One region of the Methylobacterium guangdongense genome, then DNA from elsewhere that is predicted to be linked to it. Evidence: riboswitches for the same ligand, from Rfam matches in the RefSeq annotation. Region 1 holds a riboswitch; each other region holds the start of a gene.

Region 1 (9,738 bases):
TGTGGGTCGCAGAATCTGTGAAATCGGGAAGCGAATGGCCCACCATCGCGAGCCGGCCGCGGCCAAGACGGAGGGCCGGCCATTGGGGGCCGCAGACAGCACGCGGCCCAACACGAACCAGGAGTTCGAACCCTGCGGCCCGCTTCTCAGATGTCCCCCACCGTTCGGTAAAGGGCCGAGATCACGCTTCGGCAGTACTCCGCCTGACGATCGTCCGCAGGGGCGCATCGGCCGCCGGAGGCATCGATCTGAGCCCTGAAGCTCTCGCCTGCGTCACGAGATCGGTCCGGAGCGGTTGCAAGTGCTTGCGCGCCTCGGCGATGTCGAACTGGGTTTGCAGGTCCATCAGCGTTTCCATCTCGATGCCGAATACCGTCTCGAGACGGAACGCCAATTCCGCGGTCAGGGGGGTTTTCTCGTTGAGGAAATCGAACAGGGCCTGACGCGGCACGTCCAGCAGGCTGGCGGCGTCCATGACCGTCAGATCGCGCGGCTCGATGACATTGCGAAGGACGTAGCCACCGGGATGGCCGGGGTTTTGGAGTCGATAACGCATCGTCGGCATACCTTTCACGAGAGATCTTTCCGATCCGTCCAGTTCTTGGCCGGCGATCGAAATCAGCGCTCAGAAAGCTTCTGCCCGCTTCGATTTACGAAGCAGCCCATTGCAAGACGCAGGATCAGGCCCGAAGTTCCGCGTCGCGTTCAGACCACGATTGTGGAACCGCGCGCGTATGATGCAAACTTGCTGTCGCCTCCTCCGGCGAAATCGATCGTTAACGATTTTTTAACGTTGTCCCATCATACCATTTCCAAACCTGATCAGACCGAACCGAAACCTTTACTCGAGATACGACACCAGCCCCTTGCCTCCGGTGTCGCCGCAACCCGTCCCAAGATCCGTTGACTCAGCGACGAGACGCACTCACGCGCATCCATTCGCTCGGCGCCGGCCGCCCGCAAAGGGACGACGCGCGCCCCGTCGCGGCGGAGCCAAGCGACCGTTCCCGCTCTGACCCGATCGGGAACGACACCCGGCACTCCGCGACGGGCATGTCGGTTGAAGAACTCCGGCCTGGTCTCAGGCAGCGGACCGGCCCGTGAACCGGCTCGGCTGCGAAGTCTGCTTGCTGACGAGATTCATCTGAGCCGCACGGTCGCGCTGGCGCAGGATCGTGAGGTCGTAGCGCGTCTGCATTTCCATGAGCGCCTCTGCGTTGAAGCCGAAGGACTTCTCGATCTGGAAAGCGATTTCGACCGTCAGGCTAGCCCGCTCAGCCAGGAAATCGGACAATCCTTGACGCGTCACACCGAGCGCCGCAGCGGCCCCCATGATCGTCAGGTTGCGCGGCTCGAAAATCTTGCGACGGACGAATCCGCCAGGATGGAAGGGCTTGGCCAGCGTGTAACCGGTGTTCATCGTGCAGTCCCCCAGTATTTATCGCGAGATCCCTAAGGCATAATCACTTACGTTGTTGTGTTAGGTTGCGGACCGTGCAGCTTTGATAAGCTACGCATTACACACTGTTGAAAAACAACGGCTTCTCGTTACACCTGCCCGCTTTTCTGCCTTTTTGTGACCGCGTCGGCAATTTTCCCCGGCGCGATTCAATTTTTTTTATCAGTGTCGATTTCGTAAAAATTCCGGCGATCCACCCATCTAATACTGTACTTCTCTCGCGGGTCACCGGAGATGCGTGGACTAACAAGACGCCCGGTTGCAGTCAAGCAATCAGCGGGCGGCACAGCGTGCGATGCTGCATTTTTTCTTAGATCATTTTTAAAAACGAAGCTGGCAACAGAGTTATGACTTAGAAATACAGGGTCCCAAGAGCGGTTTTACTACTGCCTGATGGCCAGATGCTGGCACGGCCTGGTCTCGTATCCGCCCTTGAAACCAATCGGCCCTGCGTTGCGCCGCCATCAAAGAAATCCACAAGCTTGACCGCGCGGGCGGAAGCACCGAAAGTCCATCGCGACGGTTCCCTTCGGGGATCAAAAGGGAACGCGGTGCGGGCTCGTCGTTGACGGCCCAAAACCGCGGCTGCCCCCGCAACTGTAAGCGGAGAGCCCTTCACCACCACGTCACTGAGTCTCGAGACTCGGGAAGACGGTGCGAGGGCGGCGACCCGCGAGCCAGGAGACCTGCCGTCAGCCGTGGTCACTCGCGAAACGCGTCGGGCGGGGTGTCCTGACGGGTGTCGAGACGCCCGTGCGCCCGCGCGGTCGGCGAGGCCTCGTTCGCGGTGACGTGCCACAGCAAGCGCGCCCGCGACCCCGTCCCGATGTCCGTCCACGCCACCGCCCTTCCGGATCCGCCCCTTCGGGACGCCCACGCGCGCCCGTCTGCGCCGAATCCTGCAGATGGCCTCGAAAGTGTAATGTTATTACACTGCGTGCGCGGTCATAGGATCCGTCGAGGCCGCGCCAGGATCCCTTCGGTCATGCCTTCTCCAACCCATCGCGCCCGCTTCCCTGCACCGCTCTGCGGCGTCCTCCTCGCAGTCCTGGCAAGCCCCGCCGTCGCGCAGGAAGCCGTCACCCTGGATCAGATCTCCGTCGAGGGTGAGGGCGGCGACTCGAACCGCGCCAGCCCGACCGGCCTCAACCTGCGCACCCGGGACCGGACCGCGAGCCGAATCGGCCTGACGCCTTTGGAGACGCCGGCCAGCCTCGACATCGTATCGGGCGAGACCGCGCGGCTGCGCGGCCAGGACACGATCGCCGAAGCCGTGACCCAGGACGCCACCGGCATCACCACCATCGCGGCGCCCGGCAACGGCAACGGCGCGTTCACCTCCCGCGGCTTCGCCGGCCCGAACTCGATCCAGCAGCTCTACGACGGGACGCGCTTCTACGTCGGCGCCAACACCGTGACCTTCCCGTTCGACACGTGGAACGTCGAGCGGATCGAGGTGCTGCGCGGGCCCGCCTCGGTGCTTTACGGCGACGGCGCCATCGGCGGCGTGATCAACGTCGTGCCGAAGCGGCCGGTCTTCGTGCCGATCAACGCCGCCCGCGCGGTGGTGGGCACGGACGGCGTCGCGCGGCTCGCCCTCGATTCCGGCGGCGGGATCGGGCAGGCGGAATTCGGCGACACCTTCGCGTACCGCCTCAACGTCAGCGGCAACCGCGCCGACGGCTGGATCCGGCCGGAGGGCGATTTCCGCAACCTCGCGGTCTCCGCCGCCCTGCTGTTTCAACCGAGCCCTGACCTCGCGTTCACGCTGAGCCACGATCTCGGCTATCAGGAGCCGGCCCGGTACTGGGGCACGCCGCTGGTCGAGGGGCGGATCCCGGACCTGATCCGGTTCAACAACTACAATGTCCGCGACGCGAAGATCACCTGGGCCGACAACTGGACCCAGCTGAAGACCGAGTGGTCGCCCTCGGCCGACCTCACGATCCGCAACACCGCCTACCGGCTCACCAGCCGGCGCCACTGGCTCGATGTCGAGCAGTATTCGTACAACCGCGGCACCGGTCTGGTCGATCGGGGCGACTATCTGGAGATCTACCACAGCCAGGAGCAGGTCGGGGACCGGCTCGACGCGACGGTCCGGGGCAGCCTGTTCGGGTTGCCGAACCAGTTCGTGGCCGGGTTCGACGTGAATCACATCGACTTCCGCCACACCAACAACTTCTACTTCGACCAGACCACCAGCGTGCCGCTCACCGGCTACGATCCGGGCTTCTTCCCGCAGAACGGCCGGGCGCGGCCGGCCTATGCCACGCAGACGAGCCAGGCCTCGGTCTTCGCCGAGGACCGGGTGATCCTGTCGGACAGGCTGTCGTTCCTCACCGGTGTGCGCCTCGACGTGCCGACGCTGAACCGCGAGGATCTTCAGACGGGGTCGCGATTCGCGAAGACCTACCGGGCGCTCGGCTACCGGTTCGGCCTCGTCTACAATCCGACGCCGGACAGTGCGCTCTACGCCCAGTACAGCGTCGCCACCGATCCGGTGAACAGCCTGATCACGCTGAACCAGTCGCTGGCCGGCTTCAAGCTCGCCACCGGCGATCAGGTCGAGATCGGCGCCAAGGGGCTGGCCTTCGACGGCGCCCTGGAATGGACGATCGCCGGCTACCGGATCGTCAAGGACAACCTGATCTCGGCGATCCCGGGGCAGCCGACGCTCGCCACGCAGGTCGGCAGCCAGTCCTCGCAGGGCTTCGAGCTGGCGCTCGGCTGGCGCTTCGCTCCGGGCTGGCGGCTCGACGGCAACCTCGCGCTGCTGCATGCGCAATATGATCGGTTCGACCAGAGCGTGAACGGCGCCACCGTCTCGTATGCCGGAAACCAGCCGATCGACGTGCCCGAGCGTGTGGCCAATCTCTGGCTGACCTGGGATATCGCGCGCGACTGGACCGCGCGGGTCGGGCTCCAGAACGTCGGCCAAGTCTACAGCGATTTCGGCAATACGGCGCGCCGCCCGGCCTACAACCTCGTGAACCTCGTCCTCGACCGTCAGGTCACGGCGGAGTCGCGCCTGTCCCTGCGGGCCTACAACCTGTTCGACAAGGTCTACGCGATCAGCGGCAACGCGGTGAACGGGGTCGGCACCAACTGGCTGCTCGGGCGCCCGCGCTCGGTCGAGGTCGCCTACACGGTGACGTGGTGAGGCTGTCGCGCCGACGCGGCAAGGCGGGGCGGCGCTGGCTGCTGCTGTTCCACCGCTGGGCCGGGATCGCCGCGGGGCTGCTCTTCGTCCTGTGGATCCTGTCCGGGCTGGTGATGCTCTACGTGCCGTTCCCGGCGCTCACCGAGCCCGAGCGCCTGGCGCGGCTCGCGCCGATCGCCTGGGATCAGGTCACGGTCGCGCCGGGTGACGCGCTCCGCAGCGGAGGGCTCGCCGGCGTGCCGGCCGCCTTCGCGTTGGAGATGCGTGGCGACGAGCCGGTCTATCGGATGGAAGCCGACGACGGCGCCCGGGCGACGGTCTCGGCCCGGACCGGCACGCGGCTCGGCCCGCTGACGCCCGCAGAGGCGCTGCATCTCGTCGCCGCCGGCGTTCCGGAGGCACGGGTCCAGACGGTCGCGCGCGATCAATGGACCGTCACCGCGCGCTACGACCCGCTTCGGCCCTTCCTGAAGGTCGCCCTCGGGGATGCGGCCGGGACCGAGCTCTACGTGTCGGAGGTGACGGGTGCGATCGCCCTCGACACCACCCGCTCTGAGCGAGCCTGGAACTGGATCGGGGCGGTGACGCACTGGATCTACCTGACGCCGCTGCGCGCCCGAAGCGCGCTGTGGCGGACGGTGCTCCTGTGGCTCTCCGGCTTCGCGGCCCTCGGGGTGCTGAGCGGCGTCGCGATCGGGCTCTGGCGCCTGCGCGTCCGGCGGCGCTACGGGGGTGGGGCGGTGACGCCCTATCGCGGGCTCGCGCGCTGGCACCACCTGCTCGGCCTCGCGGGCGGCCTCGGTCTCAGCACGTTCATCGTCAGCGGCTGGATCTCCATGAATCCGAACCGCTGGTTCGCCTCCCCCAGTCCGCCGGAGGCGATGCGCGCCGCCTATGCCGGAAGCCCGCCGGCCCTCGACCTCGCCCCTCGGGACCTCCGCGCCTTCGCCGCGCCCACCACCCGCGCCCTGCGGTTTGCCGCCATCGGCGGACAATGGTGGGTCATTGCCGAGGGGACGGATGGCCCCCGCGCCGTCCGGGTGGACGATCCGATCGCCCTCGACGCCGGCACCATCGCGGCCGCCGCCACGCGGGGTCTCGCGGATGGCCCGCTGCGGTCGATGCGCCGGCTGACGGCCTACGACGCGTACTGGTACCCGCACGGGACCGACCCGCGACCGCTTCCGGTGCTGCGCCTGCGCTTCGGCGACGGGGCGGCCACGTGGCTCCACATCGATCCCCGGGACGGCACGATCCTCCAGCGCCTGGACCGCTCGGGCCGGATCAACCGCTGGCTGTTCGACGCCGCGCACCGGCTCGACCTGCCGGGGCTCACCGACAACCGACCCCTGCACGATGCGGCCCAGTGGGTCCTGAACCTGCTGGCGGCCGGGATCGCGGGGACGGGGCTCGTGGCCGGCTGGCGCAGGCTGCGGCGCATCCTCGCCGCTTGAGGTTCATCTCGGGCGCCGTGTGCGGCGGTCGGGCCGCCGCGATCCGTGGCGTTGGCGCCGGGCACGCCCTGGGCCGTCGTCGCACCGTCGAGGGCCACCGATGCGACCGGCGCCTCGCCAAGCCTGGAACCTCTTCGGTCACCCCCGGTTGGGAGTTCGTTTCCGACAGGTTTCCGCGACTTCGGCGGCCCGGTCGTCCTGGTGGTTCGCGCAGGCGACGTACGGAGCCGATCGCGCGGCGCTCAAAAATGGTCCCTGGAATGAGGGTTATCTCCGTGTCGATCCGACATCAGCGTCCTTCCCGGTCCCGCCTCTGGGCCGCCGGTACCGCGAGCCTGATGGCTCTGGCCCTGTCGGGTACGGCCCACGCGCAATCGGTCAACAGCGCGATCGATCAGCCGACCCCGGCAACCCTGCCGAAGGGTACGCATCATCCCGACGGTGCGGCTGCTCCGGCCCATCAGCCGACGGGGCAGGTCGCACCGCCGAGCGCCATCAGCGCGTCGACCGACGTCATGAAGGGCGGCCCGGTCCAGGGCAACGGCGGCAGCGGCACGGTCAATCCGATCGAGCATCTGCCCGCGGATATGAAGCGCTGACCACACGGCCCGCTCGCGCGCCGACGGCTCCCGGGCGTGATCGTGCCCCGGGGGCCGAAAGCCCCGCGCCCCGCGCACACGACACGATGGGCGGCGCGACGCTCGGGACACCTGCAGCCCGATGAGGATTGTCCGCCAGGCGCTCGATCGCATCATGGCTTCCGTCCGGCGATCGCTCAGGGAGTTCATCGGGCTTCCCCTCGCCGTGGTGGCGGCGTTCCTGGGCCTCTTCGCGCTGACCTACCTCGTCGATGATCTCCTCTGGGATCAGCGCGGTCCGGCGCCGCTCCCGTGGCTCGCCCACCTGCTCGGCGACACCGCGGCGATCGCCAGCCTGCTGAGCACGGTCGCGTCCGGCATGATCACCGTGACGTCGATCACCTTCTCGCTGCTGCTCATCGCCGTGCAGCAGACGGCGTCCACGCTCTCGACCCAGGTGTACGACCAGTTCATCCAGCGGCGCTCGAACAAGTTCAGTTTCGGCTTCTTCGTCGGCTTGAGCGTGTTCGTCCTGCTGACACTGGGCAGCGCCAGTCCCGATCACAAACCCATCCTCGGGGCGCTGCTGTCGCTCCTGATGACGGGGGCCGCGCTGTGCATGGTGGTGATCCTGATCTACAGCACCATCGACCAGATGCGACCGCATTCGGTCATCACCGCGATCCACGACCACACGATTAAGGCCCGGGCGGCCGATCGCGACATGATCGCGGGCACGCGCCGCGCCTTGCGCAGCGGTCTGTCGTGGTCGCAGACCGTCCGCACGGACGCCTATGGCGTGGTCTGCGACGTCGATGTGCCGGCCATCGAGCGGTCGACGGCGGATTTCGACATCGACGTCGAGATCATCGCCCGCGTCGGGACCAACGTGGCCTTCCGGGATCCCCTCTACCGCCTGCACGCCGCCCGGCCGCTGGCGGCGGACGGACAGGCCAGCCTCATCGCGGCGATCAGCGCGGCCATCGCGATCGAGCCCCGCCGGACCATCGCCCGCGATGCCGGATTCGGGATCGAGCAACTCTACTCGATTGCCTGGACCACCGCCTCGACCTCGAAGCAGAACCCGCAGCCCGCCATTCTGGTCTGCCACGGCCTGCGGGACATCATCGCGCGCTGGAGCTGGGCCGACCCAATCCCGGAACGCGCCACGGCGCGGGTCGTGTACGCCGATCAGGCCGTGGACGATGCGATCCTGGCGCTCGCCGCGATCGGCGTCGTCGCCTCGGAGAGCATGCAGAACACCCTGGCCGCCGAGGTCTGGCGGACGCTCGCGACGCTCCTCGACGATGTGCCGGCCGAACGGGTGCCGGCGCTGACCGATACGGTGCGCCGGCTCCTGTCCACCCTCGGGGATCACGTGCTGACCCGGGATCTGGAGGAGGCGCTGAGCCGATGCCGGCACAGCCTCGACGGAAGGGGCGAGCCGCAGGCCGCCGGGGAGATCCGCGCGGCGGTCGAAGCGCTCGCGACCAGCATCGGCGCACTCAACGCCCGTGGGACGCGCGTGCCGACACCCGCCTGAGGCGGGGCGCTACTTCCCGTGCGCTGACGGGGTGGTCGGCTTCGGCGACAGGCCCTTCGCCTCGTGGACACCGGGCCCATGCACGGCATCGCTGCCGGTGATGCCGCCGCCCACAGAGGCGGCCGGCGGGCTGGCCCCTGCGGCTCCGGCGCCGGAATCCGGGGCCTGCCGGGTCGTCACGGTCGCCGTCCCGGCGGCGTTGGGCGCCGCCGTCTCCGCGCGGACGATGCCTGAGCCGGCGGCGACAAGGACGGCGGCGGTCACGATCTGGGACAGCATGGTGTTCTCCGGTGGGGCCCGCCTCAACGCGTGAGGATCGGGCCGGTTCGCCGGACGGCCTGCCGCTTAGCCCCCCGAGAACGGAGACGGCGGAGGCGCACGCCGCATCACCGTGATCGCAGGGTGAACCGTCCGCCTCCCCGGCGACCCGGCCTCGGCGCGGAGCGCTCCGGCCGGTCGCATCCAGCCCCTAGAACCGTGCCGTCAGGAACAGCCGGATATTCCGCCCCGGCAGCAGGATCTCGTCCTTCTTGAACGAGGTCGAATTGCGGATGTCGTCGTTCAGGAGGTTGCGGCCCTGCAAACCGAGGGTGATCGCGCTCGCCCCGTAGACGGCGGGATCGACGGCCTTGGTGTAGCTCAGCTCCGCGCGCAGGTCGTTGTAGCCGGGGGTCGGCGTCTCGAATACCGCCGTCGCGTCGTGGCTGAAGGCGTGGAGCAGGTTCACCCGGGCGAACCAGCCGTCGGCCCGCAGATAGACGCCGCCGCCGAGCCGGTAGGGCGGGATGCGCGGCACGTTGGTGCCGTTGTCGAACTGCGCGCGGACGAAATCGAACTGCGCCTCGATCCCGGCGAAGCCGTTGCCCACCGGCACGAGATCGTACTGCCCGATGATCTCGGCACCGTAGAAGGTGGCGTTCTGCTGCTGATAGACGATCTGCCGGTTATCGGTGCCGATGCCGCAGGACGCGAAATCGTCGTCGCAGGTCAGGCCCGTGTAGTTGCGGTAGATGAAGCCGGTATAGCGCGTGAAGTAGCCGGTGGCGTCGAGGCGCAGCGGCCCCTCGGCCCGGCGGATGCTGGCCTCGACCGTGCGGGCGCGCTCCTTCTTGAGGTCCGGGTTGCCGATCTCGAAGGTCGCGGTGGCGTCGTGCGGCCCCTGCGAGAACAGCTCGTAGCCGGTCGGCCCACGCTCGACATAGGAGCCGGTCAGGCTCGCCACGAAGCCGTAGGGCAGATCCTGCAGGGCGCCGATGCTGGCGCTCTTCGGGGCGAAGCGCCGGGTCCGGGCGTACTGGAACGGCTCCTGCCCGTCGACGGGTACATAGTCGGCGGGGAACTGGGCGGCCGTGCTCGACAGCCGGTCGACCTCGTAGCGCCCGGCGGCCTGGAGCCGCGTGCCGGGGCGCAGTTCCAGCTCCTCGAACAGATAGACCGCGTTGGCGCGCGATTCCGTCTTCGGCAGGAAGGATTCGAGCTGCGTGTTGATTACGCGCCGGTCCGACTGAAAGCCCAGCGCGCCGGTGAGCTTTCCGAACTCG
Region 2 (9,738 bases), on a different contig from region 1:
GTCCGTCCCTTCTGTCGTCTGCTCGGACCGTATCCGGCGTGAATGCGGCGGAAAGCCCGACAGTCTTGGCTCTTCCTAACCGCTCCAGAACGGCCTCGATAGGGAGATGCAGCGCCGGCTCATCCCCGGGGGCGCCGCCGAGGACGATCCCATAGCGTCCCTGACTTCCGACGAGGGTCAGGTCGGCGGGGCCGGGGCGTGCGCAGCCCTTGGCGCAGCCGGAGACGTGTGCCGCGTAGCCCTGTGCCGCCAGCGGCCGGAAGATCTCGGCGACGCGCGCCGCATCGGCCAGCGTCGGCGTCGAGCCGGAGGCGCAGCCCGGTGCGCCCGTGCAGGCATCGATGCTGCGTCGAGGATCGTCGGGCGCGACGATGAAGTCCGAGGCGAGCTCCGCCAGTGCCGCGGCCGCCGGCGCGCCGGTCGGGGCGAGCAGCACGAACCCGCGCGATGGCGACAGGCGGATCGCGTCCGCGCCGATGGCGGCGGCGGCGGATGCGACGCGATCGAGGGCGTCCGCGGTGCAGCGGCCGAAGGGGGTATCCAGGGCAAGGACGTGAGCGCTTCCGCAACCATGCAGGCCTGCCGGGGGGGCAAATGGCGCCCTGCGCATCTCCCGCGCCCCTTTGCGGGGCAGGGTGGCCCCCGAAGGGAGTCGGGTCGGGACGAAGTCCCGCAAGGGGGGAACCCGGCTTCCGGAAGAGACACGCTCGTTCATGCCGGGCGCGAATTCTCCGGCACCGTCGCACCCCTCTCCCGACCCCTGCCGGCGCAGGGGCCACCCTCCCCCGCAGAGGGGAGAGGGAGGGCGCGTGGGAGCTTCAGACCACGGATTTGGTTTGTCCGCCGCTGAGGCGATCGAACAGAGCAAGCGCGCCCGCTCATCCTCCGACAGATCGCGCATCCGCCGGCGGCCGGTGCGTGCGAAAGCCGCGAACAGAGCGGTCACGAGGGCCGGTGCCTCGACCACCGAACACTCCGTCACGGTTTGCACCCCGTCCCCGGCGGCAATCACGATGGCGACCTGCGCGGCGTCCCCGGCCGTCACGAGACAATCGGCCTCCGGCACCGCCGCGCCCGGCCGCCCTTCCACCACAATGAGGGTCTTGGCCGGCAGACCGGGGATATCCCGCCCCGCCACCTCGATCGCGTGGGCGAGCGCCGGTACGTCGATCAGCTCGGTGGGATCCTGGCCTGCGAGCGGCTGCGTCAGGGTCAGACGCTGCGGGCCACCATCGGCGCGCCGGTCGCCGAGGCCGGTGTCGGTCAGCAGCTTGGCCAGAGGGGCGCGGCTCGCCTCGCAGACGCCGCGAATCTGAAGATTGGCCCGGGCCGTGATGTCGAGATGGCCGTTCCCGTGGAGCCGCGCGCCCTGCGCGACCGCGCGGGCCTGATCCAGCGACAGCACCCCCAGGGGCGGATGAACCCGTGCCAGCAGCCCGTCGCCCGTGGGCATCGGGCGGGCGAGACCGGGGCACCAGCCGCGTCGGTTGGGCGCCTCGGGGAGGACGCGGCGATGCGCAGGCGGGCTCACGCGGCGGCCTCCGGCAGCAGCGCGTCGGCCGGCAGGGCATTGCGCCGGCTGTGCCAGAGCCCACGGTCGCGGGCCTCGTCGAAGCGCTCCAGGATGGCCCGGGTCGCCGCGGGGTTGGCGGCGCGCAGGCGCTCGAATACCTCCGCGTCGGCGATCCAGGCCGCGTAGAGCCGGTCGAAGCCGGCATCGGTCACCACATCGCTCGCCGCCGCGAGGACGAACACCGCGTCGAGCCCCTGGGCCAGCTCTTGAGCCCCCCGGTAGCCGTGGCGAAGCTGCGCGGCGATCCAGCGCGGATCGGCCAAGCGGGCACCGATCAGGCGCCCCGCATCCTCCCGGGCCGTGCGGGCCTTCGGCCGCTCCGGCACGGACACGTCGAGGCTGTAGAGCGCCGGACGGGCCTCCTGCAGCGCCGCCGCCGCCGCGAAGCCGCCCATCGCGTCGACGGCGGCGTCACCGTCGAACAGGTCGCGCTCGGCGGCGTCGAACGCGTGCAGGTAGGCGTCGGCCGCGGCGACCCGGGCGGCAAAATCCGCATCCGGGCCCTCGCGGTCGCCGTAGGCATGGGTGCTGGCGGCGAGATACGCGCGGCCGAGATCGGCGCGGGTGTCCCAGGAGCCGTCGAGGGCGGTGGCCGCCGTTCCGGCGCCGTAGCGGCCCGGCGCCGCGCCGTAGACCCGGGCACCCGTCTCGCCCCGCCTGCGGGCGGCCGCGAGGGGGTTCTCGTCCTCGGCCTCGTCCCGGTCGGCCACCGCCCGGGCGGCGCGGTCGATCAGGGCCAGCGTGTCGGGAAACGTGTCGCGGAACGCCCCGGAGACCCGCACCGTCACGTCGATGCGCGGCCGGTCGAGCATCGCCAGCGGCAGCACCTCGAAGCCCGTGATCCGGGTGCTGGCATGGTCCCAGACCGGGCGGACACCCATCAGGGCGAGCGCATGCGCCACGTCCTCGCCGCCGGTGCGCAGGGTCGGCGAGGCCCAGAGATCCATGACGATCCGGGCCGGATAGGTGCCCTCGTCCTGCAGGTAGCGCGTCACCACGGCCTCGGCGGCCTTCGTGCCGAGGAACGCGGCGGCGCGGCTCGGGATCGCCCGCGGATCGAGGGTCGCGAGGTTGCGCCCGGTCGGCAGCACGTCCGCGCGCCCGCGCGACGGCGAGCCGGACGGTCCGGGCTCGACGAACCGCCCGTCGAGGGCGGCGAGTAGACCGGCCCGCTCGGCGACGGCACTCGCCGCCACCGGGGCGGGGGCTTCGTCGGGCGCGCGGCCGAAGACGTGCAGGCCATCGCGAAAGCTGGTCTCGCCGAGGTCGCAGAGATGGGCGTCGAGCCGGGTCAGCGCCTCGTCCATCGGGGTGTCGGCGCCGATGCCGGCGCCGTCGAGCAGGCCGGAATCGCGCGCCTCGTCCAGGATGGATTGGGCGATCAGGGTCGCCCGGCGCGGATCGAGGACGCTGGCGGCGGCGTATTCCTCCACGAGTTCGCGCAATCGGGCGGCCTCGGGCGACAGGTCGTGGGTGGCGACCTGCGGCGTGAGATGGCCCAGGGCGACGCCGCCGAGTCGGCGCTTGAGCGGGGCGGCCTCGCCGGGATCATCGACGATGAACGGGTAGACCACCGGCAAGGCACCGACGCACAGCGCCGGGAAGCAATCCGGCGACAGGGCCACGGCCTTGCCGGGCAGCCACTCGGTCGTGCCGTGGGTGCCGAGCTGGACCAGCACGTCGAAACGCTGCCGGAGTCCGAGATAGAACGCCAGATAGGCGTGGGTCGGGACACGCTCGGGGTCGTGGTAGCCGGCCTTGCGGTCGGGATCGCGCCCACGGTCGGGCTGGAGGAAGGCCGTCAGGCCGCCGCGTGCCGGACAGGCGCTGCCGCCTGATGCCATCCGGAAACGAAACGCGTCGTCGGTGCAGGCCGCATCGGTCTCAGGCTCGCCCCAGGCCTCGGTGATCGCGCCGCGGGTCGCCTCCGGCAGGCCGTCGAGCCAGGTCCGGTAGGCGGCGAGCGGCACGCGGAACGTCGCCGGCCCCTCGGTGAGCGCCGTCATCAGCGTGTCGGCCTCGGGCAGGTCGCATCCCGCATAACCGGCGGCGGCGAGGTCCGCGGCGATCGCCCGGGCGCTCTCCGGCGTGTCGAGGCCGACCGCGAAGCCGGCGCGGCCGCCCCGGGCAGGATAATCGGACAGGACCATCGCGACGCGCCGCTCGGCCCGGGGCAGGGCGGCCAGCCGCAGCCAGCCGGCGGCCCTGTCGGCAAGCGCCGCGATGCCCGGCGCGTAGGGCACGGCCCGGCGCTCGGCGAAGCCCGCGATCTCGGGCGCCTCCTCCTTGAAGGAGATCGGGAAGCCCGAAAGCCGGCCGTCGAATTCCGGCAAAGCCACCTGCATGGCGAGATCGGCCGCGCCGAGGCCCCGGGCCGAGGCTTCCCAGGCCGCCTGCGGGGATCCGACCGTGAAGGCCTGGAGCACCGGGCAATCGGCGCCGTCGAGGACGAAGTCGGTGCCGTCCTCCCGGGCCGAGAACGCGGTGGCGGCGATGACGAGGTCGGGCCGCCGCGCGCGCACGGCCTCCGCGACCGCGGCGGCGGCTCCGGGCTCCTTCAGGCTCGACACCGCCATCGGGAGGACGCCGATCCCGCGGGCGCGCAGGGCCGCGATCAGGGCGACGAACGGCGCGGTCTCGCCGCCGAGCACCGCCGAGCGGTAGACCAGCAGCAGCGCGAGGGGCTCGACCTCTGTTTCGCCAAGCGGAACTGCGGTCCTCGCAGCCGCGAAGGCCTGTTCGAGGGGCGGCGTGATGCAGCCCGGGCACCATGCGAAGCCCCGGGGCAGCGGCAGGGGCGGCTCGACCGGGAGGTCGGTGCCCGTCCGGGCGGCGAGCAGCCGCAGCATGCGGCGCAGGTTCTCGGGGCCGCCGGCGCGGAAGTAGCCGTCGAGCTGGTCCGCCAGCGCGGGATCGGTCGAGAAGGCGGAAAGCCGCGGATCGGGTCGGTCGTCGCCCGGCAATACCGCCAGCACGACCCCGTGCGCCCGGGCCGCTTCGGCGCAGCGCTCGATCCCGTACCGCCAGTAATCCAGGCCGCCGAGGCAGCGGATCACCACGACTTTAGCGTGCGCGACGATGCGCTCGATATAGAGATCGACCGAGAGCGGGTGCCGCAGCTTCGCCAGCTTGGCGAGGCGCAGGCTCGGCAGGTCCGGCTCGGCGGCGTGCGCCCGCGCGATCCCGGCGAGGTCGCTGTCGGTGAAGGACAGCACCACGCAGTCGCCGGGCTCCTGCCCGAGATCCACCGCCGCCTCGCCCTCGTCGAGGGAGACGGCATCGATGCGCACCAGATGCATCGCGCGTGTCCCTAGGCCATGTCCGGACCGGCGCGCGCGACGGGTCTCATCCCGCGAGCGCCGCGGCCACCGCGTTCCGGTCGAACCCCGTCAGCCCGATCACCACGAGGGCCCCCTCGCGGGCCTCGCCCGCCCGCCAGGGCCGGTCGAAATGGTGGGTGACCCGGCGGCCGACACCCTGCACCACGAGGCGCATCGCCTTGCCCTCGACTTCGGCAAACCCCTTGATGCGCAGAACGCCCGCGGTCTCGGCCGCCTTCTCGACACGCGCCGCGAGATCCGCGGCCGTCACCGCCGGGCGGATCGGCAGGGCGACCGTCTCGAAATCGTCGTGGTCGTGATCCTCGCCCTCGCCGTGATGGGAGGGGCGGGATTCCAGATCGTCCTCGGCGGCGGCGCCGAGGCCCAGCAGCACCCGCGGATCGATCGCGCCCTTCGCGGTCTCCACCACCTTCACGGCGCGGGGGAGGTGCCCCTCCACCTCGGCCCGGACCCGCGCACGAGTGGCGGCGTCGATCAGGTCGGCCTTGTTGAGCACGACGAGGTCCGCACAGAGGAGCTGGTCCTCGAACACCTCCTCCAGCGGATTGTCGTGATCGACCGACTGGTCGGCGGCGCGCTGGGCCGCCAGCGCCTCCGGATCCTCCGCGAAGACGCCCGCGGCGACCGCGGGGCCGTCGACCACTGCGACCACCCCGTCCACCGTCACCCGCGAGCGGATCGCCGGCCATTGGAATGCCTGGACCAGCGGCTTCGGCAGGGCGAGGCCGGAGGTCTCGATCAGGATGTGCTCCGGCGGCTCGGCGCGGCCGAGCAGGGTCTCGAGGGCCGGCACGAAATCGTCCGCCACCGTGCAGCAGATGCAGCCGTTCGGCAGCTCGACGATCGCGTCCTCGGTGCAGCCCTCAACCCCGCAGGCGGCGAGGAACGACTTGTCGAAGCCGACATCGCCGAACTCGTTGACCAGGATGGCGAGGCGGCGGCCCTTGGCGTTCTCGATGACGTGGCGCACGAGCGTCGTCTTGCCGGCGCCGAGGAAGCCCGTGACGATCGTGCAGGGGATCTTGGCGACAATCGTCATTCGGCGGCCTCCAGGGTGCCGGCCGGAAGCGGGCGCGGGGCAGGGAAGGGGGGAATTCGGGCGATCACGCCCTTCTTGAATTCGGTCGGCCGTTCGCGCCAGGGCACGATGCCGTCCGGCGTCGCGGCATAGGCGGCGAGCCCCGCCAGGATGGTCTCGGCGGAGGCGGCCGGATCCATGTCGCCGTACACGTAGGTCCAGCGGTCGGCCGCAGCGACGGCGACCGTGCAGGGCCGCTTGCACACCGACAGGCATTCCACCGCCTCGACCCGCAGGTCCGGCGTGCCGCCCGCGCGATCCCGCAAAGCGTCGAGGAGGCGGGCGCCGGCCCGGGGCCCGTCCGGGTCGTCGCCCTCGCGGCGGCAGGTGGTGCAGACGTACAGGATGGTCTCAGGCACGGGCCGTCCCCCGCGCCGTCTCGCGCCCGAACACCTGCCACGCGCGGCCGAGCCCGAGACCGAGCAGCACCCAGAACACGAAGCTGATCGCGAGGGAGCGCGCGGCGAATTGCGCCGCCAGGGCCGCCGGTAGCGCGGACGCGCCCTCCGGCGCCTGCGGGGCGCCGACCATGTGCGGGGCGATGAGCAGCACGAGGCCACCCAGGATGGCGATCAGGGATCGGCGCACCGCGATCAGGTAGAGGCCCATGGCGGTGGCCGCCGCGGTCATCACCCACCAGGCCTGCCGGACGGCCAGCGGCGCCGCCTCGCTGCCCGGCAGCTCGGGCGGCAGGCCGAGACCCGGGGCCAGGGCGACGCTGGCGAATCCGGCGACCGCGAAGGCGAGGGCGACCACGGGTGTCGGCTCCCGCCCGCAGGCGAGCATCACGGCGCCGAGCAGCAGCGCGTAGCCGACGGCGCCGACGAGCGTCGCTAATCCGGTGAACGCCATGCGCGGCAGGCTGGCGCCCGGCTGCCATTCCGGCGCGGCGTCCGGCGCCGCGTGATCGTGGCCGGCATGCGCCAGGACGATCGGCAGAGCGCGGGTGGCCTGATGGCTGGGCTCGGCCTGCTCGTAGCGTTCGGCCGCCACGATCAGGGGCGAGGTCAGCGTGAGTTCGAGGCCCGTCACGACGACGGCCGCGAAGAAGCCGGCGGCGAGCGCCGCCGACAGAAGCCGGATGATCATCCCTGCGCCGATGGCGTCAGTGACAGGGGAAGTTCTGGGTATGCCGGAAGTCGTGCGCCGCGTTGTGGAACGCGATCGCCGGCGAGAAGCCGACCATGAACAGCAGGCCGAGGCCGAGAAGGCCCGCGAGCGCCACGGCGATCGGGCGCTCCGACGCGCGGGTGCCGGCAGCGACGGGGGCGAGGGTCGAGGTGGTCATGCGTCTGTGTCTCCAGCCGCCCCACCGGCGGCAACGCGGGATCCTGTCGTGACGGCAGGTCTCCTGGCTCGCGGCTCGACGCCCCTGCCGCCTTCCCGGATCGCTCCGGTGGCCCTCGGCAGACGCTCGCCGCTCACAGTTGCGGGGGCAGCCGCGGATTCGAGGCTTGCGCCCCTCACCGCATTCCCTTTTCACCCCGTCGCCGGGGCACCGTCACGCGATCGTTGTAGACGCATGACAGCTCTCGCACAACGGAGGCGCGGCGGAATCATATCCGCGGCGTTGCAAACGGCGGGGATCCGCCGGCGGGAGGCGTATCCTCACCGCCGCGGCGGTCGCCCGGAGCCCTGAAGCGTGATCGTGATGAGAACCCTGTCGCTGGCCCTCGCCCTCCTCGCGGCGGCCTCCCTGCCGGTCCGGGCCGGCGATGCCGAAGCCGGGCTCAAGGCGGGGGGGCTCGTCCTCGAACCGGGCAGCGCCATCACCGTGGCGGCGGAGGAACTCACCCTCTCCGAGCAGGGCGTGCGGGTCGCGTATCGGTTCCGCAACCCGACGGGCGCCGATATCGAGGCCACCCTGACGTTCCCGATGCCCGACCTCAACGGCGCGTCCACGACGGAGGATTCCATCCCCGATCCGGGGCAGGCCAATTTCCTCGCCTTCGACGCGACGGTCGATGGCCAATCCGTCCCGTGGCAACTGGAGCAGCAGGCGTTTTCGGTGCGCGACGGCCAGCCGGTCGCGATCACCGACGAGCTCCGGAGCCTGGGGATCCCCCTGATGCCGACCGTCGCGGCGACGGCGGCGCCCCTGCGCCGGCTCTCGGAGCGGCGCCGTCACGCCCTGATCGAGGCCGGATACCTCGATCGTCAGGTGCACCGGGACGGGACGATCGCGGATGTCCCGCTCTGGAAGCTGAAGTCGCGGTTCTGGCGCAGGCAGGCCTTCCCGGCCGGGCGTGAGGTCGCGGTCCACCAGAGTTACACGCCGAGCCTCGGCGGCCAGCCGAGCCTGTCGTTCGGTTCGCCGGATCTCGATCCGGGGCAGATGGCGCGCTACGCCGACCGGTTCTGCACGGATCCGGCCTTCGCGCGGTCGGCCCAGGCCCTGTACCGGCGGGCGAGCGCCGACGGCAGCCCGTCCTTCCAGGCCTCCGAGCAGTATCTCACCTACGTCATGCCGGCCGGGTCCGGGCCGATCGGCACGTTCAAGCTGATCGTGGACAAGGGCGATCCCGCCACGATGGTCTCGTTCTGCGGCAGCGCTCTCAAGAGGACCGGCCCGACCACGATCGAGATGGTGGTGAAGGATTATGTGCCGGACCGCGCGATCGACGTGCTCTTCCTGAAGAGCGCAACCCGGATTTCAGCCATACCGCCGCTCTGAGGGCGGACGCGGTGCCGTGATCGGCGCAGCTTCAACGACCCTCTCGAGAATCGCGCGACGGCGGCAGGATCGGGGATGGCCTTCGGTGCCGGACACGCCCTGCGGGCCGGTCGCGCGCCGGCGTGCCGCTCATGCGGATTGGCGGAGCGCCGACGTGGCTCCGAAGCGTAGGATCTCCTGCGCGATCCGGTCCAGCGGCAGAACCTTCATCGCCGCGCCCCGCTCGATCGCTTCCTTGGGCATGCCGAAGACGACGCAGCTCTCCTCGTCCTGCGCCACCGTGACCGCCCCGGCGCGGCGCATCTCCAGGAGGCCGGTGGCGCCGTCATCGCCCATGCCGGTCATCAGGATGCCGAGCGCATTCGCGCCGGCGCAGCGCGCGGCCGCGCGGAACAGCACGTCCACGGACGGCCGGTGCCGCGAGACCAGGGGGCCGTCCTTCACCGACACGCTGTAGCGATTCCCGGTCCGCTGCAGCAGTAGGTGCCGGCCCCCGGGGGCGATGAGGGCCCGGCCGGGCAGCACCGCATCCCCGTCCTCCGCCTCCTTCACCGCGACGGCGCAGAGGCTGTCGAGCCGCCGGGCGAAGGCCGCGGTGAAATGCTCGGGCATGTGCTGGACGATCACGAGGCCGGGGCAATCCGGCGGCAGCGCTTCGAGCACGTCGCGCAGCGATTCCGTGCCCCCCGTCGAGGCGCCGATGCAGACGATCCGGTCCGTCTCGGCCACCGCCCGATTGGGGGTCGGGGCGGGCAGCACGGCATCGGCCGTCAGCTTCTTCTCGATGCGGTGCGGCTTCGGGCGGCCCGGGCGCAGTTTCGCCCGGGCGGCGGCCCGGACCGCGTCGCAGACCCGCACCGAGGATTCCACGAGGAACTGGCGGGTGTCGATCCGGGGCTTGGGCACGACATCGACGGCGCCGGCCTCGAGCACGTCGAACAGCGTTTGCGAGCCCGCCTCGGTCAGGGCGGAGCAGACGATCACCGGGATCGGCCGCTGGGCCATGATCTTCCGCAGGAAGGTCAGCCCGTCCATGCGCGGCATTTCGAGGTCGAGGAGGATCACGTCCGGC
Region 3 (9,738 bases), on a different contig from region 1:
CCCGGACGTCCCAGGCCGATCAGGCGGCCCAGACCGCGCCGGACGGGCCGCTGCGCGTCCTCAGGATCCAGCTCAAGCCGGAGGATCTCGGGACCGTCACGGTGGAGTTGCGGCTCGTGAACGGTCAGCTCGAAACGCATCTGCGCGCCTCGCAACCCGAGACCGCGGCCCTCCTGCACAGGGACGCCGTGATCCTCGGCGACCTGCTGAAGCAGGCCAACTACCAGGCGCAGGTCACCGTCACTGAGGCCCGCCCGTCCGATTCGGGCGGCTTCTCCGGCAACGCCCCGTCGCAGCAGGGGCAGTCCGGCTTCTCCGAAGGGGGCGCCCGCCCGGGCCAGGGCGGGGACAGGCAGCGACAGGCGGAGCAGGGCCCGGCCGCCGGCAGACGGGAGGGAGAGCGGGGGGATGAGACGACACGTCCTCGCGACGGCGGCGTTTATCTGTAGCGCGGTCCCGGCCGCGGCGAATGTCTGCGAGGCCGAGATGGGCCGCGCCTCCGCACGCTACGGCGTGCCCCTCGGCGTGCTCTACGCCGTCGGTCTCACGGAGACGGGAAAGCGCGGCTCGCTTCAGCCCTATGCTATGAACATCGCGGGCAAGGCCTATTTCGGGACCGGGCCGGGGGACGTGATCGCCCACTTCCGGGAGGCGCACCGCAAGGGCGTCCGCCTGATCGATCTCGGCTGCATGCAGATCAACCACCTCTACCATGGCGGGAAGTTCGGCTCGATCGAGGCCATGATCGACCCGCACGCGAATGTCGAATACGCGACTCAGTTCCTGAAGGAGCTGAAGCAGCGGGAGGGCAGCTGGACCCTGGCGGTGGCCCGCTACCACGCCGGGCCGAACAACAACGCGGCCCAGAAGGTCTATATCTGCCGGGTGATGACCAACATGGTGGCGACGGGCTTCGGGCAGTGGACACCGGCCGCGGCCCGGTTCTGCCGATAGGCCGGGCGCCGCGACGGACCAGCCCGGATCACAGGCCCCGACAACTTCCGGAACTGACCTTGATCTCCGTCCGATCCTCCGGGTTCAGCTGCGCCTCGACGAAGTTCAGCTTGTTGAGATCGATCAACAGGAAGTAGACGCCGTTCTGGCACTTGACCGTGTTGCGCGGCGAACGCTCGTTCAGCCGCGGCGATGCGGGCTGGCACTCGTAGTAATCCGAGCGCCCGGCCGAGATCACGGTGAGCAGGCCGCCGCTGGTGACCAGTGAGAAGGTGCGGGCCTTCTGCGGCTTCGCGCCCTCGGGCAGGCTGGGGGTTGCGAGACCGACCGAGGCCTCCTCGGTGCACGTCAGGGGGCGACGCAGCTGGGCCGCCGCGGGTGCGACGCTCAGCAGGAGAAGCGCACCGGCGAGCGCGACCCGATCGGCCATCATCGGTGCGGCCTCCGTGACTCGTGGGTAGTTTCTACCGGCAAGCTAGACCGTTGGCGCGCCGTGTAAATGCGGCACGTTCGGCTGAGCGGCTCAATCAACAGTTTCACTGGACCCTGCCACCGGCTCGACCCGGCGCCGGGTCGTCAATTCGGGCTTTCGGGTGGGATTCTGTCGGGCAACGCGGTCTTCGTCAGCCGGATGCTTGCCGGAAGCGGGCGATGCGGCTGAGCGCAGCTCAATCCTCGGCCTCGTCGGGATTGTCGTTGGCCGGGCGATCCCCGTCCTGGCGCGCCGCGATCTCGAACCCGATCTCCATCATCAGCAGCCGCGACAGCAGTTGCATCGCCGGCGTGCCGTGGGAAGCCACCAGTTGATGGGTGCGGATGGCGGCTCTCACCATGCGGTCAAAACCGGCGTCGTCTGGCATGGCGATGCCATACCCCGATCGAATGTCGGGATACAACCTCAGCTTTATATATTGCTTCAACGTCCCCCGCAGAAGCGGAGGGAACCGAGCGACATCCACCGGTGCGCATCCGCCCGGGGAGAGCCCGGCGGCGTGCCGGGCCGGATCGCCGCGGCGGGCTACGGCGCGGGCGTCAGCGAGGCCGCCGCGAAGGTCGGGACGGAGACGGGGGCGACCGTGTCGGGCTTGGTCTCGGTCTTGCTCCCGGACTTGCTCTCGGACTTGCCCGCGCGGGTATCGCGCTTCTCGTAGAAGGCGTTGCCGCCCGCGACGGCCACGTAATGCATGTTGTTGTAGGGGTAGTGCCGTCCGGCGGTGTGGAAGTACATCGCCTTGCCGACCTGCGGGTGGCGCTCGCCCGCCAGGACGGCGTCGGCGGCGTCGGCGACCTTCTGCAGATCCTTCTCCTGCATCGGCTTGGTCAGGACCCCCGCGGCGAACTGGCCGGGCTGGCCGACCACGGCGCAGATGCCGCCGGGGAAGATCGCGTTTTCCAGCCGGTTCATCACCACGGTGCCGACCGCGATCAGCCCGCCCTCATCGCTCCGGTTCGATTCGAAATACATGGCCCGGCCCAGGCAGTCCCGCTCGGTCTCGCTGACGACCATCGGCGGCGCGCGGCCGGCGATCGATCCTGTCGTGAGCACCGGGGTGGACGTGTTGCACGCGCCCAGGCCGCAGGCCGCGGCCGCCGCCATCAGAACAGGACCGATTCGCGTCCGCTCGCTACCCTGCATGCAGATCTGCTCCGTGCTGTTCCAGCCGCATCGTGCCGTCCGGCGGGCCGCCCGCTCCCGGCCGGCGCCCGCCGCGATCGGGCGTTCGGCAAGCGTGACCGTACGTTCGCGGCGAGGATGTGGCAGGCGGGCCCGGAGCGGTCATCCGGGGTGGACGCGGAACGTTGCCGCACAATCACAGGGGCGGAGAACCGGTCCGGGCGTGTTGACGCCGACCGAGCGTCCGGTCGATCCTGAACAGGACGGTTCCCTTCGGGGATCAAAAGGGAACGCGGTGAGGGGCTCGCCCCGAAGCCGCGGCTGCCCCCGCAACTGTAAGCGGTGAGCCTTCTCGTCACCACGTCACTGGGCGGCCTCGCCCGGGAAGACGACGGGAGGGCGGCGACCCGCGAGCCAGGAGACCTGCCGTCAGCCGTGGTCACACGCGAGGTCCATCGGGCGGGGTGTTCCGGGGGATGCCAAGACGGCCGCTGCGGCGGCCGGCGCGGCCTCGTTCGCGGTGACGTGCCACTGCCGCCGCCCGAGGTAACGTGTTCCGTCAACCTGCGCGCACCGCGCTGCCCCTCCTCGCCGCCGCCGCGTCGGCGGCCCTGATCGCGACCGCTTCGGCCCAGGCGCGGGGCGGTCCGGAGCCGGCCGCCGAGGCGCGGCTCGACGAGATCTCGGTCACGGCCGAAGGCGCCGCGCCGATCCCGGCCGCCGGTCCGGTGGCCAGTGCCGGCTTCGTCGGCGGCGTGACCGGAATCGGCGGCCCGCTGCTCAGCGTGGACGCGGCCAGCGCCGGGATCCTCACCGGGGCGCAGATCAACAACCGACCGGTGACCCGCCCCGGCGAGGTGCTGGAGGCGGTGCCGGGCCTGATCGTCACGCAGCACAGCGGGGAGGGGAAGGCCAACCAGTTCTTCCTGCGCGGCTTCAACCTCGACCACGGCACCGACATCGCCCTGTTCCTGGACGGGATGCCGCTCAACATGCGCACCCATGCCCACGGCCAGGGCTACGCCGACATCAACTTCCTGATCCCCGAACTCGTCGGCGCGGTGGAGTTCCACAAGGGGCCGTACTTCGTGCGGGACGGCGACTTCGCCTCGGCGGGCTCGGTGCGGATCGACTACCTCGACAGCGTGCAGAGGAACCTCGCGCTGACCTCGATCGGGTCGTTCGGCTACAAGCGCGCGCTCAGCATCGCCTCCGCGCCGCTGGCCGAGGGCACCCTCCTGGTGGCCGGCGAGGCGCAGGTCTACGACGGTCCCTGGGTGGTCCCGGACGCGCTGCGCAAGATCAACGGCGTCGCCCGCTACAGCCAGGGCACGGCGCTCGACGGATTCTCGGTGACCGGCATGGCCTACGCGGCCCGCTGGACCGCCACCAATCAGATCCCCGAGCGCGCCGTCGTCTCCGGGCTGATCGGCCGCTACGGCACGCTGAACCCGACCGATGGCGGGGACACGTCGCGCTTCTCCCTGTCGGGCCGGTTCAGCAGCACCGACGACACCGGCGTGACCCGGGCCTCGGCCTACGTGATCCGCTCGCAGCTCAACCTGTTCAACGACTTCACCTACTTTCTCAACGATCCGGTGAACGGCGACCAGTTCCATCAGCTCGACCAGCGGATCATCGGCGGCGGCGAGGCCCTGCACATCTTCCAGGGCGACCTGTTCGGGCGCCCGATGGAAACCGAGATCGGCGTGCAGACCCGCACCGATTCGATCCGCGTCGGCCTGTTCAACACGACGCGCCGGCAATACCGCTCCGGCGTGCTCGACGACCGGGTGCTGGAGACGAGCGGCGCCGTCTATCTCGACACCCGCGTGCGCTGGACCGAGTGGCTGCGCACCAGCGTCGGCGTCCGGGCCGACGGCTACTCCGCGAGCGTCGTCTCGGACAATCCGGCCAATTCCGGCCGGGCGCGCGACGGGATCGTCAACCCGAAGCTCGGCCTGACGCTCGGGCCGTGGTTCGACACCGAACTCTACGTGAATTATGGCGGCGGCTTCCACTCGAACGACGTGCGCGGGGTGACCGCCACGGTCGATCCGACGTCGTCGCTGTTCAACACCACGCGCTCGCCCTTCCTCGTGCCGTCCACCGGCTACGAGATCGGGCTGCGCAACCGGTCGATCGCGGGGCTGGAGACGAGCCTCGCCCTGTTCCGGCTCGACTTCGCCTCCGAGAACCTGTTCCAGGGCGACACCGGCACCACGGAGCCGAGCCGCCCGACCCGGCGCTTCGGCGTGGAATGGACCAACCGCTACGCGCTGACCCCCGTCCTGTCGCTGGAGGGGGATCTGACGATCACCAACGCCCGCTTCTCGGATATCGACCCGGTGGGCAACCGTGTGCCGGAGGCCCCCACCACCATCGCGTCGGCGGGCGTCACCTTCGGGGAGCCGCTGGGCTGGTTCGGGTCGCTCCGCTTCCGCTACTTCGGCCCGCGCCCGCTGATCGAGGACAATTCGATCCGCTCGCGCCCGACGGCGCTGTTCAACGGCCGCGTCGGCTACAACTTCGAGAACGGCGTCAGCGTCTCCCTCGACGTGCTGAACCTGACGAACAGCAAGTCCGACCAGATCACCTACGCCTACGTGTCCCGGTTGCCGGGCGAACCCGCCGAGGGGCTGATCGACCGGGTGTTCCATCCGGTCGAGCCCACGGCCGTCCGGCTCACCATCGCCGGGCGGTTCTGAACCGCGGCCCGGCCCTCGGAACGGCCCCAGAGGCCCGGCGGCACGCGAAGCTCGCCCGAGGCCGCGTCAATCGACCTTGTACAGGGCCACCTGCCCGATGCCGTCGAGGCCGATCCGCCGGGCGCTCGCCCGGGACAGGTCGATCGCGTAAGGGCGCTTCATCTTGGTGCGTTCATTGGTGCGGTCGGTGATCCGGACGACGACCGATCGGCCATTGGCCTTGTTGACGACCTTGACCAAGGTGCCGAACGGCAACGCGTGATGCGCCGCCGTCAGCGTGTCGGGATTGTAGATCTCACCGCTCGCGGTCCTGCCCGAATGCTGATACCAGCTGGCCCGGCCGCTCCCGATCAGCTTGGCCTTGCCGGGATTGACCTGCCGCTCGCTGACCGGTCCGGTTCGGCGCTGCTCGTCCGCGCCCGCCGGGGCAGGATCGGCCTTCGGACCGGTGCTGCCCGTCCGGTCCGCCCGATCCTGGCCGGCCACCGCGTCCGAAGCCGGCGAGGATGGATCCGATGAGGCGGCTTCACCGCGGTCCGCGACGTCGGATGCCGGTGCCAGCGGTGGCAGCTGCGACGTGAACTGGCGGTACGTGAAGACCGGTGCCTCGCGCTGCAGGCCGGCGGCTTGAGCGAAGACATCCTGGCCCTGCGTCTCCGCTGCCTCGGCCATGCCGATCCCAAGGTTGGGCACGAGAACCGCGGAGGCGGCGACCAGCGCGTGAGCCAGCCGATATCGTTTTGAACCAGCCGACGCAATCATGGCGTTCACCGAAGATTATCCATACCCATCGCGGGCATAAATCATCTCGGGCGACTCAGTTCCCGATGATTGATAAAGGCACCGAATTCCAGAGTTTTGAGCTTCGAGATCGGTCCTTCAAGCCAAGCCTGGCCGCTGTTTACACGGCACTACGCCGCAACCAGCCGTGCGGTCTTCGATTCATTTGCGCCGCGCCTCGCGGGCCGGATCCCGGATCGCCCTGCACCCGCGGTCCTGGCCTCGGGCGGGCGCGCATGGGGCGCAGGGCCGAATGGGGCTCACGGCTGCCCCTGGCCGGCGGCCAGGATGGTCACGCCGACGGTGATCACCCCGATCCCCACCAGCATCGTCGGGTTCACGGCTTCGCCGTAGAGCCACGCGCCGCCGATCGCGGCCCCGATCATGCCGATTCCGGACCAGATCGCGTAGACGACCCCGATCGGCAGCATGTCCATGCTGCTCGACATCAGCCACAGGGCGGTCCCGTAGCCCACGGCCACGATCAGCGTCGGGATCGGTCGGCTCAGGCCGTCGGAGGCCTTCAACGCCAGGGTGGCGGTGACCTCCGCGCCGATGGCGAGCCCGAGGATCAGGAACGGATTCATGACGGGGTGAACATCCTGGGCAAGTCGGTTTCGTGAATGCGAGCCGGAATCGGTGTAGAGATCTGCCTGGGATCAGAAAGCTCCGGCCCATGGCGGGTCGAACCCCGCAGGCTAGTCTGCTTCGGTCCGTCCGCAGGACTTCGCGGGTCCCGGCTTGCGACCGTTCCATGGAATCCATGAACATTTCCGAACCGGCGCCCTGACGGGAAACCTTCGCGGATCGATTCCTCATCGACGGCGTGGAGCTTTCCTTAAGTCCTCCCGATCATGGTGGCGCCCAGCGCGACGCCGACTCCGCGACCCTGACGATCCAGAGCGACTCAAACCCGACATGACCGCGTCCTCCGCGATCCCGGACGATCCGGCGCGCCCGCACCGGCGGCGCCGTTGGGGCACGATCGCGGCGGCCGGCACCGCCGCCATCGCGGGCTGCGCCTGGGCGGCCTGCGCGTTGCTGAACGTCCCCAATCCCGTCACCCTCGCGGCGCTCGCCGTGATCGAGCCGTCGTCGGTGGGGCCGTGGTTCCCGAGCCGAGTGGTGAAGGCCCCCGATCAGGCCCGCGACCTGCCGTCCCGGCCGCGCGCGATCCTCGACCGGGTCCCCTGGAAGGGGCGGACCGTGCCGCTCATGGACGTGCTGGCCGCGACCCACACCAACGCGTTCCTGGTGGTGCAGGACGGGACGTTGATCCACGAGTGGCAGCGGCCCGGCACCGGGCCGGCGACGCTGTTCCCGTCCTGGTCGGTGGCGAAGTCGATCGTCTCGCTGCTGGTCGGCGCCGCGGTGGTGCGCGGCCAGCTCGCGGAGACCGACCGGGTCTCCGCCCTGCTGCCCGAGCTGAAGAACGCCGCGGTCTTCAGCCAGATCACCGTGCGCAACCTCCTCGACATGGCGAGCGGGATCGCCGTGCCAGAGAATTACGATCCCAGCCGCCCCCTGACCGGCACCGCCGGGATGTACCTGACACGGGACATCACGGGCTTCGTGCGCGACCACGCGCACCTCGCGTTCAAGCCCGGCAGCGAGGGCCGCTACCGCAGCATCGACACCGAGCTGCTCGGCCTGATCCTCGCCCGGACCGAGGGCCGGCCGCTCGCCGACATCCTCTCGGAGCGGATCTGGAAGCCGATGGGCGCCCAGGCCGACGCCACCTGGAACCTCGACCGGCCCGGGGGGATCGAGAAGGCGTTCTGCTGCATCAACGCCACCGCCCGCGACTTCGCCCGCCTCGGATTGCTCGTGGCCGATCAGGGCCGGGCCGGGGGCAACCGCATCATCCCGGCGCGCTGGATCGAGCGCATCATGACCCCGGCCCGGCGCGCGGTCGACGGCTGGCCGTACTCGGCCCAGTGGTGGCACGCGCCGGGGGGCGACGACGACGACATCTCGGCGATCGGCGTCTACGGGCAGTACGTCTACGTCAACCGCCGGACCGGCACCGTGATCGTCAAGCTCAGCGACCACGGGGCCGAGCAGGACGAGCTCGACACCCTCGCGGTGATGCAGGCCATCGCGGCAAGCCAGGGGCACTGAGCGTGTCCGGTCCCCCCTCCGGCGGACCGGGATCGGGCGCTGACCCCGTCGTAGTTTCCAAAGGACGCGTCCTTTGGCGGGTGCAGGGCAGAGCCCTGCTGTACGGATCCCGAGCCCCGGAAGGGGCCCAGGATCCGGAGGCCGGGGCTTCACCCCGACATCCCGCCCAAGGGACTCGTCCCTTGGGAAACCCGTCTCATTCAAGACGACGTGCGGTCGGTCAGGCCTCTCTCGCCCCGGCATCCGGCAGGGGCGGGCGCCCGGTGAGCTGGTGCAGCCGGGCGAGGGACCGCGCCCGCCAGGTGCGGACGAGACGCCAGCCCACGCGCCGCCACGCGATGGTCGGCACCGGCGAGGCCGGATCGATCAGGGCGCTGAGCGCCCGCGCGTAGTCGAGCACGAGGCCCGGGGTCCAGGTCATCGACCGGGCGCCGGTGCGCATCAGGGCGGCCGCCCAGAATTCCGGGGTGGTCAGCGCCGCGAGCAGCTGGCGCCAGGGATGGCCGCCCCGGCCGAACGCGCCCTCGACCGCGACGTCGAGCGCCTGGGCCGTCGTGGTCGAGCAATTGCGGCTGATGAAGTTGTAGGTGGTGTCCTGGCGGTAATCCGCCCAGAACGCCCGCAGCCGGGCCGCATCGACACCGTTCAGGGTGACGGCGACGGTGGGCGGACACCAATCGGCGACCTCCGCCGCGTGGGAGGGCAGGAAACGCCCGGGCACGTCGTTCTCCGGCCCGGCGCGCAGGCTTGACCGCAGGTTGTCAGGCGAGCGGTCGATCTCCACCGCGGGATAGTGGCTGATGTAGAGGTCGTCCCCCTGTCCCAGGGCCGCGTGGCCGGTCGAGAACCGGCCGGCCTGATCGACCGAGGCGACGTAGCGCCGGATCAGGCGCTGGCTGGCCGGCGTGGTCGCCTGCCCGGTCGGGGTCCAGACATAGACCGTCAGGCTGCCGGGCTCGGCCGCCAGCGGCGGCGGCGCGGCGCGGCGCATGTGCCGCGCCCGGAGGCCGATCAGCGTCAGGTTGGCACCGCTCAGGATCAGGAACATCCCGATGCAGTAGCCGACCGTGCCGGCATACCAGGTCGGCCAGGGCTGGAGGTGGAACAGACCGAACGCGACGCTGAGCGCGCCGAGCGCCACAGAGATCCGCCAGCCGGTGAACGTCAGGAGGCTCGCGATCGTGATCCGGACGAGGCCGTCGACCGTGAAGGCGATCCCGAAGATCATGGCGAGCAGGAAGTTGCTGTGCCGCGTGGCCATCAGGATCAGGACGGCCATGAGGGTCAGGAGCAGGCCCTGGAGCAGGCGCATCCGGCGCGCGGTCCCGGTGACGGTCGCGCCGACCGCCAGCGAGATCAGGCCGTCGAGCAGGAGGATCACGCCGAACCACCGGTCCGGGACGTGGATCGCCCCGTCGAGGGAATCCACCAGCACGACGACGCCGGCGAGCGCCCACAGGAGGCCGACCGACAGGAGGCGGCGCCAGTGCCGGCCCACCTCCGCGCGGCCCACGAGCAGCAGCCAGAGGGGCGCCGTCCGGCCGCCCACCGGATCCGTGA

What was found. Region 1 has a riboswitch for cobalamin ahead of AAHG09_RS04205 (TonB-dependent receptor). Riboswitches for the same ligand answer to the same signal wherever they lie in the genome.
Region 2: it holds a riboswitch for cobalamin, as region 1 does, so the genes downstream of both, AAHG09_RS01530 (CbtB domain-containing protein) here and AAHG09_RS04205 (TonB-dependent receptor) in region 1, are expected to answer to the same signal.
Region 3: it holds a riboswitch for cobalamin, as region 1 does, so the genes downstream of both, AAHG09_RS15230 (TonB-dependent receptor) here and AAHG09_RS04205 (TonB-dependent receptor) in region 1, are expected to answer to the same signal.

What each region holds. Positions count from the first base shown of each region.
Region 1 covers NZ_JBBXMX010000002.1:90,210-99,947, reverse strand. Annotated here, with positions in the region: gene AAHG09_RS04220 (HigA family addiction module antitoxin) at 182-565, opposite strand; gene AAHG09_RS04215 (HigA family addiction module antitoxin) at 1,082-1,420, opposite strand; cobalamin riboswitch at 1,963-2,167, shown strand; gene AAHG09_RS04210 (hypothetical protein) at 2,162-2,302, opposite strand; gene AAHG09_RS04205 (TonB-dependent receptor) at 2,445-4,622, shown strand; gene AAHG09_RS04200 (PepSY domain-containing protein) at 4,616-6,076, shown strand; gene AAHG09_RS04195 (hypothetical protein) at 6,415-6,675, shown strand; gene AAHG09_RS04190 (DUF2254 family protein) at 6,830-8,197, shown strand; gene AAHG09_RS04185 (hypothetical protein) at 8,207-8,476, opposite strand; gene AAHG09_RS04180 (TonB-dependent receptor) at 8,667-9,738, opposite strand, start outside.
Region 2 covers NZ_JBBXMX010000001.1:313,561-323,298, reverse strand. Annotated here, with positions in the region: gene AAHG09_RS01555 (precorrin-3B synthase) at 1-1,453, opposite strand, end outside; gene cobN (cobaltochelatase subunit CobN) at 1,528-4,872, opposite strand; gene cobW (cobalamin biosynthesis protein CobW) at 4,919-5,953, opposite strand; gene AAHG09_RS01540 (DUF1636 domain-containing protein) at 5,950-6,351, opposite strand; gene AAHG09_RS01535 (CbtA family protein) at 6,344-7,081, opposite strand; gene AAHG09_RS01530 (CbtB domain-containing protein) at 7,098-7,280, opposite strand; cobalamin riboswitch at 7,317-7,510, opposite strand; gene AAHG09_RS01525 (DUF4424 family protein) at 7,644-8,666, shown strand; gene AAHG09_RS01520 (protein-glutamate methylesterase/protein-glutamine glutaminase) at 8,796-9,738, opposite strand, start outside.
Region 3 covers NZ_JBBXMX010000007.1:48,492-58,229, forward strand. Annotated here, with positions in the region: gene AAHG09_RS15205 (flagellar hook-length control protein FliK) at 1-449, shown strand, start outside; gene AAHG09_RS15210 (transglycosylase SLT domain-containing protein) at 409-954, shown strand; gene AAHG09_RS15215 (hypothetical protein) at 983-1,387, opposite strand; gene AAHG09_RS15220 (hypothetical protein) at 1,623-1,814, opposite strand; gene AAHG09_RS15225 (cell wall hydrolase) at 1,973-2,590, opposite strand; cobalamin riboswitch at 2,817-3,014, shown strand; gene AAHG09_RS15230 (TonB-dependent receptor) at 3,121-5,277, shown strand; gene AAHG09_RS15235 (septal ring lytic transglycosylase RlpA family protein) at 5,344-5,949, opposite strand; gene AAHG09_RS15240 (DMT family transporter) at 6,318-6,644, opposite strand; gene AAHG09_RS15245 (serine hydrolase domain-containing protein) at 6,976-8,178, shown strand; gene AAHG09_RS15250 (HdeD family acid-resistance protein) at 8,399-9,727, opposite strand.